DNA from 4 places in the Pantoea sp. XAF26B01_ASV70 genome. Region 3 is predicted to be linked to each of the others. Evidence: predicted binding sites of a transcription regulator. Region 3 holds the regulator's gene; each other region holds the start of a gene.
What was found. The regulator PhoB, encoded in region 3, activates phosphate uptake and scavenging genes when phosphate is short. The targets are predictions, from matches to a motif close to CTGTCATAAAACTGNCNNAT.
Positions count from the first base shown of each region.

Region 1: the regulator PhoB is predicted to act here: its motif matches at 1,351-1,370, upstream of uvrB (excinuclease ABC subunit UvrB).
Region 2: the regulator PhoB is predicted to act here: its motif matches at 1,466-1,485, upstream of pstS (phosphate ABC transporter substrate-binding protein PstS).
Region 4: the regulator PhoB is predicted to act here: its motif matches at 1,142-1,161, upstream of ACX8ZY_RS22770 (esterase-like activity of phytase family protein).

Region 1 is NZ_CM137251.1:2,991,434-2,994,569, reverse strand. It holds gene ACX8ZY_RS14070 (ABC transporter ATP-binding protein) at 1-685, opposite strand, end outside; gene uvrB (excinuclease ABC subunit UvrB) at 1,579-3,136, shown strand, end outside.
Region 2 is NZ_CM137251.1:43,975-47,110, reverse strand. It holds gene glmS (glutamine--fructose-6-phosphate transaminase (isomerizing)) at 1-1,425, shown strand, start outside; gene pstS (phosphate ABC transporter substrate-binding protein PstS) at 1,591-2,634, shown strand; gene pstC (phosphate ABC transporter permease PstC) at 2,722-3,136, shown strand, end outside.
Region 3 is NZ_CM137251.1:3,251,681-3,254,816, reverse strand. It holds gene ACX8ZY_RS15420 (AAA family ATPase) at 1-123, opposite strand, end outside; gene sbcD (exonuclease subunit SbcD) at 120-1,319, opposite strand; gene phoB (phosphate response regulator transcription factor PhoB) at 1,517-2,206, shown strand; gene phoR (phosphate regulon sensor histidine kinase PhoR) at 2,221-3,136, shown strand, end outside.
Region 4 is NZ_JBTNCJ010000003.1:89,809-92,944, forward strand. It holds gene ACX8ZY_RS22760 (GNAT family N-acetyltransferase) at 1-193, opposite strand, end outside; partial or broken gene ACX8ZY_RS22765 (NUDIX hydrolase) at 493-780, shown strand; gene ACX8ZY_RS22770 (esterase-like activity of phytase family protein) at 1,225-3,136, shown strand, end outside.

The DNA.
Region 1 (3,136 bases), 260 kb from region 3:
CGAGCTGTTCCATGCTGCCCTGCGCCACATTGCGGCCGCGGTGCAGCAGCAGGAAATAGTCCGCCACGCGACGGATCAGCGACAGGCGCTGCTCCAGCAGCAGGATGGTCAGTCCGTAGTCGAGGTTAAGCCGACGGATCAGATTGCCCATCTCCTCTTCCAGCCACGGCGACATCCCGTCGGTCGGCTCATCCAGAATCAGCAGTTTGGGCTGCAGCACCAGCGCGCGCGCCAGGGCCAGCTGTTGCTGCTGATCGATCGGCAGATCGCCGCTGCGCTGCTGGCGCAGTGAGTAGAGCGCCGGGAAGAGGTCGAACACCATTTCAGGAATGGCGCGATGGCGGTCGCGCTGGCTGGCACCCGCCAGCAGGGCAATCAGCAGATTATCTTCCACGCTCATCTGGGTAAAAATATGGCGGCCCTGCGGCACATAGCCAATCCCCATCTGCGCCCGCTGTTCAGCCGGTTGCAGCAGCAGATCTTCCGGCGGCGAGCCATCCTCTTTCCAGGAGATAGAGCCGCTGTTAATCGGCAATCTGCCCATGATGCAGTTCACCAGGGTGGTTTTACCCATGCCAGGACGGCCCAGAATGCCGGTGCAGGTGCCAGGCGACAGATCCAGGTCCACATCCCACAGAATATGGTTTTGACCGTAAAATTGATTTACCGAACGTAAACTCAGCATCTGACACTCTCCTTCCCGATCGTTAGCCTGATTGCTTCCGCGCTCTGTCGTCTGGCAAACAAGTCATCAGCAACGGCAGCCTCGCCATTGCAGCACAGTGCGCGTTTCGCGCGGTGACGCCACTGACTCCTGCAATTCCCAGGCCAGATCTAAAAACGGCCCTGTTTCCTGCTGCAGCGCCACGTATCAGGGATGAAAGGTGAGAAAAACTTATCAATTCCCCACGGTGACCACGCGCATGCACTTTTGCAGTGCCCTGGAGCGCTGTTTCTGGTGCAGACGTACTGTAACGTGGCAGGAAGTCCGATTAAGAATCTTAGTATGAGGCGTGCAAATTTGCGTACGACACCCGGTGACAGATTAAAATTGCAGAATAATCCGTCAGCAGGCGACGCGAAATTTAACGCAAAAAAAATTATTTTCACGGTAGTGAGAAGGCAGGGAAAAATTATACACAGCTGATGGCGTCGGGGCTGCCATCACTTATCCACCATTCCTGTGGATAACCTTGTGCATTAGGTAATGAAAACCAGTTGGAAGCGAGGAAATACGCGGCCTGGTAACATAATGACGAGAATCTGGCCTCATAGCCTTATATCAGTAAAATCAGTTGTTTATCAAAAAACAAGCCTGAGAATTATCTGTCAGGTAACCGTACTGTAATTTTGTGACACTCTATTGACAAATGTTAAATCAGATCCCTGCCTGGGGATAACATTGCGCAACATGCTGAGCGATAACGCTGCCAGCCTGCGGGGACATCAGGTGCCATCCTGCTGGCGTTAACATTGCATCAATACTGTTTTTATATCCAGTATTATTTTCTGGCAAAATCACCATAGCAGAGTAAAATAAGTGCCTGCCCGCCGACTTCTCCAGCAGGAACTGCATTCATGAGCAAAGCCTTTAAATTGAACTCCGCCTTTAAACCTTCGGGCGACCAGCCTGAGGCGATACGTCGCCTGGAAGAGGGGCTGGAGGATGGACTGGCCCATCAGACCTTATTAGGCGTAACCGGCTCTGGTAAAACGTTTACCGTCGCCAACGTGATTGCCGACCTCAACCGTCCGACCATGGTGCTGGCGCCCAACAAGACGCTGGCCGCCCAGCTCTATGGCGAGATGAAAGAGTTTTTCCCGGATAACGCCGTCGAGTTTTTCGTCTCTTACTACGACTACTACCAGCCTGAAGCCTATGTGCCGAGCTCCGACACCTTTATCGAAAAGGATGCGTCGGTGAACGAACATATCGAACAGATGCGTCTGTCGGCCACCAAGGCGCTGCTGGAACGGCGCGATGTCATTGTGGTGGCATCGGTTTCGGCTATCTACGGTCTGGGCGATCCCGATCTCTATCTGAAAATGATGCTCCACCTGACCCGCGGCATGATTATCGATCAGCGCAGTATTCTGCGCCGTCTGTCAGAGCTGCAGTACACCCGCAACGACCAGGCGTTCCAGCGCGGCACCTTCCGGGTGCGCGGCGAAGTGATCGATATCTTCCCGGCGGAGTCGGACGATATTGCGCTGCGCGTCGAGCTGTTTGATGAAGAGGTTGAGCGTCTGTCGCTGTTTGACCCGCTGACCGGCCAGATCGATTCGGTCGTGCCGCGCTTTACCATCTACCCCAAGACGCACTACGTCACGCCGCGTGAGCGTATTCTGCAGGCGATGGAAGATATCAAAGTTGAGCTGGCGGACCGCCGCCGGGTGCTGCTGGAGAACAATAAGCTGCTGGAAGAGCAGCGCATTACCCAGCGTACCCAGTTTGACCTGGAGATGATGAGTGAGCTGGGTTACTGCTCTGGCATTGAGAACTACTCACGCTACCTCTCCGCACGCGGACCGGGCGAAGCGCCGCCGACGCTGTTTGACTATCTGCCCGCCGATGGCCTGCTGGTGGTGGATGAGTCGCACGTGACCATTCCGCAGATTGGCGGCATGTACAAAGGCGACCGGGCGCGTAAAGAGACGCTGGTGGAGTACGGCTTCCGCCTGCCGTCGGCGCTGGATAACCGTCCGATGAAGTTTGAAGAGTTTGAGGCGCTGGCCCCGCAGACCATCTATGTTTCGGCGACGCCGGGCAAATATGAGCTGGAAAAGTCGGGCGACGAAGTGATCGATCAGGTGGTGCGTCCTACCGGTCTGCTGGATCCGATCATCGAAGTGCGTCCGGTCGGTACCCAGGTCGACGATCTGCTGTCAGAAATCCGTCAGCGCGTGGCGATCAACGAACGTGTACTGGTGACGGTGCTGACCAAACGCATGGCGGAAGACCTCACCGAATATCTGTCTGAGCATGGTGAGAAGGTGCGTTATCTGCACTCCGATATCGACACGGTAGAGCGTATGGAGATTATCCGCGACTTACGTCTGGGCGAGTTTGATGTGCTGGTGGGCATTAACTTACTGCGTGAGGGGCTGGATATGCCGGAAGTGTCGCTGGTGGCGA
Region 2 (3,136 bases), 940 kb from region 3:
CAGAAGCAGGGCGGTTCGCTGCGTGAAGTGGTGCTGCGTGTGATTCCGCAGCTGCGCGGTGCCTATGGCATGGTGATCATGGACAGCCGCGATCCGTCACTGCTGGTGGCGGCCCGTTCCGGCAGCCCGCTGGTGATTGGTCGTGGCATGGGCGAAAACTTTATCGCCTCAGATCAGCTGGCCCTGCTGCCGGTGACCCGTCGGTTCATCTATCTGGAAGAGGGTGATATCGCCGAGATCAGCCGTCGCGATGTCACGGTGATCGACCGTGAAGGCAACACCGTGACCCGTGCCGAGATCGAGTCGAACCTGCAATATGATGCCGGTGACAAAGGCATTTACCGTCACTACATGCAGAAAGAGATCTACGAACAGCCCATGGCGCTGAAAAGCACCCTGAGCGGTCGGTTCAGCCAGGGTCAGGTTGATCTCAGCGAACTGGGCGCGGGCGCAGAAGCGCTGCTGAGCCAGGTTGAGCATATCCAGATTATCGCCTGTGGCACCTCCTACAACTCCGGCATGGTGTCACGCTACTGGTTTGAGTCGCTGGCAAACCTGCCCTGTGATGTCGAGATTGCCTCGGAGTTCCGCTACCGCAAATCAGCTGTTCGCAAAAACAGCCTGCTGATCACCCTGTCGCAGTCGGGTGAAACGGCAGATACTCTGGCGGCGCTGCGTCTCTCTAAAGAGCTGGGCTACCTGGGATCGCTGGCGGTCTGCAACGTGGCCGGTTCGTCACTGGTGCGGGAATCTGACCTGGCACTGATGACCAAAGCGGGCACCGAAATTGGCGTCGCCTCTACCAAAGCGTTCACCACCCAGTTAGCGGTGCTGCTGATGCTGGTAGCGAAACTGGGCCGTCTGAAAGGGATGTCAGCCGAGACTGAGCATGAGATCGTTCATGCACTGCAGGCGTTGCCGAACCGGATTGAGCAGATGCTGGCGCAGGATAAGCTGATTGAGAATCTGGCGGAAGGCTTCTCTGACAAGCATCACGCGCTGTTCCTGGGGCGTGGCGATCAATATCCGATTGCCATGGAAGGGGCGCTGAAGCTCAAGGAGATCTCCTACATTCATGCGGAAGCCTACGCCGCAGGCGAGCTGAAACATGGCCCGCTGGCGCTGATTGATGCGGATATGCCGGTGATCGTGGTGGCACCTAACAACGAACTGCTGGAGAAGCTCAAATCCAACATCGAAGAGGTACGCGCACGCGGTGGCCTGCTCTATGTCTTTGCCGATCAGGATGCGGGCTTCAGCGACAGTGACGGCATGAAGATCATCCCGTTGCCGCATGTCGAAGAGGTCATTGCGCCCATCTTCTACACGGTGCCGCTACAGTTACTCTCCTATCACGTCGCCCTGATCAAAGGGACCGACGTCGATCAGCCACGTAACCTGGCAAAATCGGTTACTGTGGAATAACCGGGTGGGCCCCGTCGCGGGCCCACTTTGCTCTGGCCCTCTGTCATATAACTGTCATATTTCGTACATTTCACTGTCATCAAACTGTCCTATTTTCCCTCCTGCAGCAATCACAGATTCTTACTAAAACGGCCCCAAGCCTGACTTTTCTCCCCTGGAGGGAATATGACACTGATGCGTAGCACCGTAGCCCGAATCCTCGCCACCACCTTCGCCGTAAGCGCGGTATCTGCTTTTGCGGCAACCGATCTCACTGGCGCAGGCGGGACGTTCCCGGCGCCGGTTTATGCCAAGTGGGCAGCAGAATATCAAAAAGCCACCGGTAGCAAAGTTAACTACCAGGGTATCGGTTCATCTGGCGGCGTGAAACAGATCATCGCCAAAACCGTCGATTTCGGTGCGTCCGATGCGCCAATGAAAGATGAAGATCTGCAGAAAAATGGCCTGTTCCAGTTCCCTACCGTGATCGGTGGCGTGGTACTGGCGGTTAACCTGCCGGGTATCAAGTCAGGTCAGCTGACGCTGGATGGCAAAACCGTCGGTGATATCTACCTCGGCACCATCAAAAAGTGGAACGACCCGGCGATTGCCAAACTTAACCCAGGCGTGAAACTGCCAGAGACCAACATCAACGTGGTACGTCGCGCTGACGGTTCAGGCACCTCGTTCGTCTTCACCAGCTATCTGGCGAAAGTGAACCCGGACTGGAACAGCAAAATTGGTAAAGGTAACACCGTTAACTGGCCGGTCGGTCTGGGTGGTAAAGGCAACGACGGCGTCGCCGCGTTTGTTCAGCGTCTGCCGGGTTCAATCGGCTACGTGGAGTACGCCTACGCCAAACAGAACAACCTGACCTACACCAAATTGATCGATGCCGATGGCAAAGCGGTCGCCCCAAGCGAAACCAGCTTCAGTAATGCCGCGAAAGGCGCTGACTGGAGCAAATCATTCGCGCAGGATCTTACCTTCCAGAAGGGCGCTGATGCCTGGCCAATCTCGTCAACCACCTTTATTCTGATCTACAAGGATCAGGCTAATGCGGCCAAAGGCGCTGAAGTACTGAAATTCTTCGACTGGGCTTACAAAAGCGGCAGCAAAACCGCCACAGCGCTGGATTATGCTGCGCTGCCAGAGAGCGTGACTGAACAGATTCGCGCCGCCTGGAAAGCCAACATCAAAGACAGTTCTGGTAAAGCGCTTTATCAGTAATTGACCGACCCTGACCGGACAGCAGTCCGGTCAGACTCAACGGGCGGCGTCATGCCGTCCTGATAACTTCTGAAGACTGAGACTTCTATGGCTGCAACGAAGCCGGCATTCAAAGCCCCAGGCAAACAAGGTGACAGAATTTTTGGCGCGCTGGTCAGGCTGGCTGCGCTGATTGTCCTGTTACTGATGGGCGGCATTATTGTCTCCCTGATCATCTCCTCGTGGCCCAGCATCCAGAAGTTTGGTTTCGCCTTTTTGTGGACCAAAACCTGGGATGCGCCCAACGAACAATTTGGTGCACTGGTACCGATCTACGGCACCCTTGTGACCTCCATTATTGCCCTGATTATCGCAGTACCGGTGAGTTTTGGTATCGCGCTGTTCCTGACTGAACTCGCGCCAGGCTGGCTGCGTCGCCCGCTGGGCACCGCCATTGAGCTGCTGGCAGCCATTCCCAGTATTGTTTATGGCATGTGGGGTCTGTTTGTTTTCGCGCCGCTGT
Region 3 (3,136 bases):
GGCGCCGGTGGCACCGGTAATGGCGAACAGGCCGTTGCTGGCGAAAGGTTCGGCGCGAAAATCGATGAACCATTCACCGCGCAGGGCATTGAGGTTTTTGAACCGTAGCGTAAGGATCTTCATTGGGTCTCTTCCATGGCGGCCAGCGTCTGGCGGAACAGGGTGGTCATCTCGGCGATTTGCTCTGGTTGCAGCTCCTCATCCAGCGCCAGCCGGCGGGCAAAGACCTCCTCCACCTTCAGCTCACTCAGGGTTTCGTTGTCGAGCCGCGCCAGGTTCTGTTGCCGCTGTTCACGGCTGCGGCGGAGCAACAGGACTTCGACCGGCAGCGTGGCGGTCAGGGTTTCTACCTGACGCTGCAGATCGCTGAGGTACTCCTGGGTGGTGACTTCAATGTCGAGCCAGGTCGGCTTCTCCTGCTCTGCCGTGCTGAAGGCATTTAACTGTTCTGCAATCTGCGCCAGCGATCCTTTCAGCACCTGCATCGGCTGCGCCTGTGGCACCACCAGCGGCGTGACCGATTGCAGGCCGCTGGTGGTGAGTTCCAGCAGGAAGACGCTTTTTTCTGTGCCCAGCTCGTCAAAGCTCAGCGGAATCGGTGAGCCGCTGTAGCGGATATGCTCGCTGCCCGCGACGCGCTGGGCGCGATGAATATGCCCCAGTGCGATATAGTCAGCCGCGGGAAACGCGCTGGCCGGGAAGGCATCCAGCGTCCCGATATAGATGTCGCGCACCGAATCGCTCTGGCTGACGCCGACGGTGGTGAGATGGCCGGTGGCGATAATCGGCAGTGCATGGCCCAGCGCCTGGGCGGCGGTGAATCGCTGCTGATAGTGGTGGGCGATCGCTTCCAGCAGCGAGGTCTGCTTGTCGCGTCCCGACTGACCCGCCCGGCTGCGCAGGATATCGCGCGGCCGCAGATAGGGAATCGCACACAGCAGCGCGCCCGGCTCGCCCTGGCGGGTGTTGAGCAGCAGCACATCATCCTTCTCCTGCGGGGTGGCGATCACCCGGGTATTGAGACAGGCGAGCAGCTCACGCGACTCATTCAGCGTGGCAACGGAATCGTGGTTGCCCGCCAGCACAATCAGCTGACAGCCGCTGGGCTGCAGCGCCACCACAAAGCGGTTGAACATTTCGCGGGCGTAGCTGGGCGGTGTACCGGTATCAAACAGATCGCCTGCGATGATCAACGCATCCACCTGATGCTGTTCAATCTGGATCAACAGCCAGTCGAGAAATGCCTGATGTTCGGCTGCCCGACTTTTGTTGTAGAAGAACTGCCCCAGATGCCAGTCCGCAGTATGAATGATGCGCATGATGAGTCCCTGCCGTTGTGATTCGCCCGGCGATTATACTGGCTCTGCGGCCAAAGCAAAAAATTGTCGCTGCGCTGTCATAAATGATTACCAGTGAGGTTACAGGCAGGTTATGTTTTTCATAAAAGTGTCACAAATCTGACGCATAATGGCGCCGCGAATCTCAGTGACATCCGTCATAATCAGCAGGAGTAATAATGGCTAAGCGCATTTTGGTTGTGGAGGATGAAGCCCCCATCCGTGAAATGTTGTGTTTTGTTCTGGAGCAGAACGACTATCAGCCAATCGAGGCGGAAGATTATGACAGCGCCGTTGGCAAGCTGATTGAACCCTGGCCCGATCTGATTTTGCTGGACTGGATGTTACCCGGTGGCAGCGGTATTCAGTTTATCAAACATCTGAAACGCGAGGCGATGACACGCGATATCCCGGTGATGATGCTCACCGCGCGCGGCGAAGAGGAGGATCGGGTGCGCGGCCTGGAAGTGGGTGCCGATGATTACATTACCAAACCCTTTTCACCTAAAGAGCTGATGGCGAGGATCAAAGCGGTGATGCGCCGTATTTCGCCGATGGCCGTGGAAGAGGTGATTGAGATGCAGGGGCTGAGTCTGGATCCCTCCTCACATCGCGTGATGTCCGAAACCACGCCGCTGGAGATGGGTCCGACAGAATATAAGCTGCTGCACTTCTTTATGACCCACCCGGAACGCGTTTACAGCCGCGAACAGCTGCTGAACCACGTCTGGGGCACCAATGTGTATGTGGAAGATCGTACTGTCGATGTTCACATCCGCCGTTTACGTAAAGCGCTGGAAGTGTCCGGCCACGATCGCATGGTACAAACCGTTCGCGGAACAGGGTATCGTTTCTCTGCCCGCTACTAAACGGAGCCTTTACCGTGCTGGAACGCCTCTCCTGGAAGAGATTACTGACAGAACTGCTGCTGGTCTGTCTGCCCGCAGTGCTGCTGGGCCTGCTGTTCGGCGGTCTGCCCTGGTGGCTGCTACTGAGCGTGCTGACGGTGCTGTTGTGGCATTTTCACAATCTGATGCGGCTGTCGCACTGGCTGTGGCTCGACCGCACCATGACGCCACCAGCCGGGCGTGCCAGCTGGGAACCGCTGTTTTATGGTCTTTACCAGATGCAGCTCCGCAACCGGCGGCGACGGCGTGAACTGGGCAATCTGATTAAGCGTTTCCGCAGCGGTGCCGAGTCGCTGCCGGATGCGGTGATCCTGACCACCGAAGAGGGCACCATTTTCTGGTGTAACGGCCTGGCGCAGCAGCACCTGGGTCTGCGCTGGCCGGAAGATAATGGCCAGAATATCCTCAATCTGCTCCGTTATCCGGAGTTCTCGCGCTATCTTCGCCAGCGCGATTTCGACAAGCCGCTGACGCTGGTGCTGAACAACAAACTTCATATGGAGTTCCGCGTCATGCCCTACAGCGAAGGGCAGTGGCTGCTGGTGGCGCGTGATGTCACGCAGATGCATCAGTTGGAAGGGGCGCGCCGCAACTTCTTTGCCAACGTCAGCCATGAATTGCGCACACCGCTCACGGTGCTGCAGGGCTATCTGGAGATGATGAACGACTCGGTGATGAGCGAGCCTTCGCGCAGCAAAGCGCTGCACACCATGTCGGAGCAGACGCGCCGCATGGACAGCCTGGTCAAACAGCTGCTGACGCTATCGCGCATTGAAGCCGCGCCCGCAATCGATCTGAAAGAGAAGGTCGATGTGCCGGTGATGCTGAAACTGCTGCAGCATGAGGCGGCAACGCTGAGTGGTGGCCGTCACGACATCCATTTCCATACCG
Region 4 (3,136 bases), on a different replicon from region 3:
CAAAACCGACAATTTTTCCATTCATCTCAGCAACCCTGCACATCAGTGGAGATTCTGCTGACAGGGCCCGGTTCCAGGTTGACTGAGTGATAGTGATATCAAGCTCACATCCGGCATACGCGAGGTATTGTTTCCAGAGTAACATCCAGCCTTCATAATCTTCGGCATTAACTTCACGGACTTCGATGGCCATTCTGTATTCCTGATTCCGGTGAGTATACCTGATACTAATTAATAGCTTCGGGTAATCAACTTTTGTCGCGTATTTTCATATGAAAATTTCACTCTCTTTTTTTATTCACCACCCGCACCTCTACTTCCGCTGTTGGCACAAAGCGGACGGAATCAGATGAACGTCCGCTAAGAGCGAAAAGCGGACGTTGAGTGAGATTAAAACTGTAAGAAATTACAGACCTATAGGGAGATTCAGGCTGCAATTTATGTTTATATAAATATTGAGAATCAGTATGTAAGCTTTTTTTAGGGGGATATGTGCGCATTAGACCATCATCTCGACTGATCATTCTTTCGCCTGAAAATAATGTCCTGCTCTTTAGGTTCTGTCATAAGGATGATGCTCTAAGGGGAAAAACATACTGGGCAACTCCGGGAGGAGGGCTTGAGAAAAATGAATCTTTCGAGCAGGCCGCTATACGCGAATTATTTGAAGAAACGGGATTGAAAAAAACATTAACAGGACCAGAAGTAGCGTCCCGAACCTTCACAATGATGTTACCAAGTGGGGAGACAGTACTTGCTGATGAGCGTTTCTTTATAATGGGGGTTGAGGGCCAATGGACCGAAAACGCACGTTAAAGATGTAACTCGTTGTTTTAATTAAAACAAATTTAATGCCCTCAGCTTCCCCTTCAGAATATCATCCGGCAACGTGAACGTATAATGCGCCAGCGTATTAATATGCACGTACACCTGCGCGCGATACCCTCATCTCCGGTTTCTTCTCCATGACTGCGCATCCGGCCCAGGGCTTCCAGCGAACTTGGCGTTCTCAATATCACCGGTGCATCAGTGACCGCCCCGACGGATCTTTCTGACCTTCACTTATCCCTCGCTGTGTATACCTTGGCTTTTTTCACTCCACTTATCTCTCCGGCTACAAATGTCTGAATTCAGTCTTTTTCTGCCATAAAAATGAAACAGTAATCCTCTATAACCCCTCAACAAAAATCGTCTTTACAGTTCCTTTAAATTATGGGTGTGGTGATGGAGTTTTTTTGGGGGGATCAGCGTCAGAATTTCCGGCGCAGCCTGCTGTGCGCGGCCTGTATGGCGGTGACGCTGCCGTCACAGGCCGATGACGGCAGATTCAGTGGCAATACAGAAAGCTATGGCACAGATATACCCGCAATGAGCGGACTGAGCTATCAGAACAATGTGACTTTTCCGACGGGGGAGCGTTATGACGGCTGGACCATCGGGGGCCTGTCGGGTATCGACCTTAACCGAGACAACGGGCAGTTTGTTGCCGCACGCGATAACACCCGTCTCGGTCTGGGCCCGGGCGGCGCCGGGCAGACCTCACTCTTTACGCTTGAGCCGGTATTTACACCCGAACAGCCGGGCTACGGCATCCGCTTCACCGGCGTCACCCCATTAAATAATCCGGCCTGGCAGCCCGAAACCAACGGGCTCGAGTCGGTGCGCCATGACCCGTCCGGTGACGGCCTGTGGCTGAGCTCGGAGTCCGAAAATGTGCTGTATCACCTCCACGCTGACGGCACGACACGCGATACCATCCGGCCGCCGGAAACCGTGACCGGCAGCGGGGGCAACATCCAGCTGGAGGGTATGACCTTCACCCACGAGGGGGCGCTCTGGGTCATCCGGGAGGCGCCGCGCGCGCAGGACAGCGGCATAACCCGCCTCTCCCGCCTGAGTGAAGACGGCAGGGTGCTCGCGCAGTATCCGTACCGCATGGACGGCATCTCTGGCAACGGCGTGTCCGAACTGCTGGCCGTGAGCAGCAGCAGCTTCCTGGTGATGGAGCGAGCCTGGGACGGTAAAGGGGCGGGCACCGCTCCGACCAGTCAATCGCATAATTCCATCCGCATCTACCGTGTGGACGTTGCCGGAGCACCGGACATCAGCGGCAGCGCGTCCCTGAGTGCGGGCAGCACGCTGCCCGTCAGCAAGACCCTGATTTTTGATTCGAAAGCGCTTGCGGGCGTGCTGAATACCTGGGACACCAAGGTGGATAACGTGGAGGGGATGAGCTTCGGCCCCACGCTGCCTGACGGCCACACGTCGCTCATTCTGGTGTCTGACAATAACTTCAGCACCACGCAGCGCAAGACGCAGTTCATCATTCTCCGGCTGGACTCACTGCTGCCGGATGAACAGTACTGGGACGGCAGCACCCCGATGGCGGACGGACGCGCGGGTGGCGGTAACGGCGCCTGGCAAAGTGGCATGTCGGCTGAAAACTGGACGCGGGCGGGTGGCCTGATTAACGACGGCTGGGGCGGCAAAACTGCCATTTTCCGCGGCGCCCCCGGGACGGTCACCGTTGACAATTCCGGGGGGCAGGTTTCGGCACGTGAGCTGCGTTTTCTGGTCAGCGGCTATACCCTCATCGGTCAGGCGCTGGGCATGGACCCGTCCGGGTTGACGGTCAGCGTGCCCGCTGCGGGAGACACAGCGGTTATTGCGGCACCGCTTACCGGCAGCAGCCCCCTGACCAAAAGCGGTGCCGGCGCGCTGGTGCTGAACGGCGACAGCACGGCGACCGGCCCGACTGAGGTCCATGCCGGCCGTCTTACCGTTAATGGCACGCTGCCGGGGACCATGACCGTCGACAGCTCAGCAGTCCTTGGCGGCAGTGGCCATACAGGTGGCATAACCTTACGTTCCGGTGCGACCCTGTCACCCGGCGCCGCAGGCAACACGCTGACTGCCGCGGGTGACGTAACCCTGGAGCCCGGTTCGCACTATGTCTCGACGATTTCGGCGGACGGCCGCAGCGACGCGCTGCACAGCAACGGACGCATCACCCTCAGCAGCGCTGACCTGTCCGCCCTGTCCGCATCAACCGGCAACCTGCTGACGCAGCGGGAGGTGCAGTCGCTGGACGGCCGGCGCTTCCGCATCCTTGACGCAGCCAGCGGCTTCAGCGGGC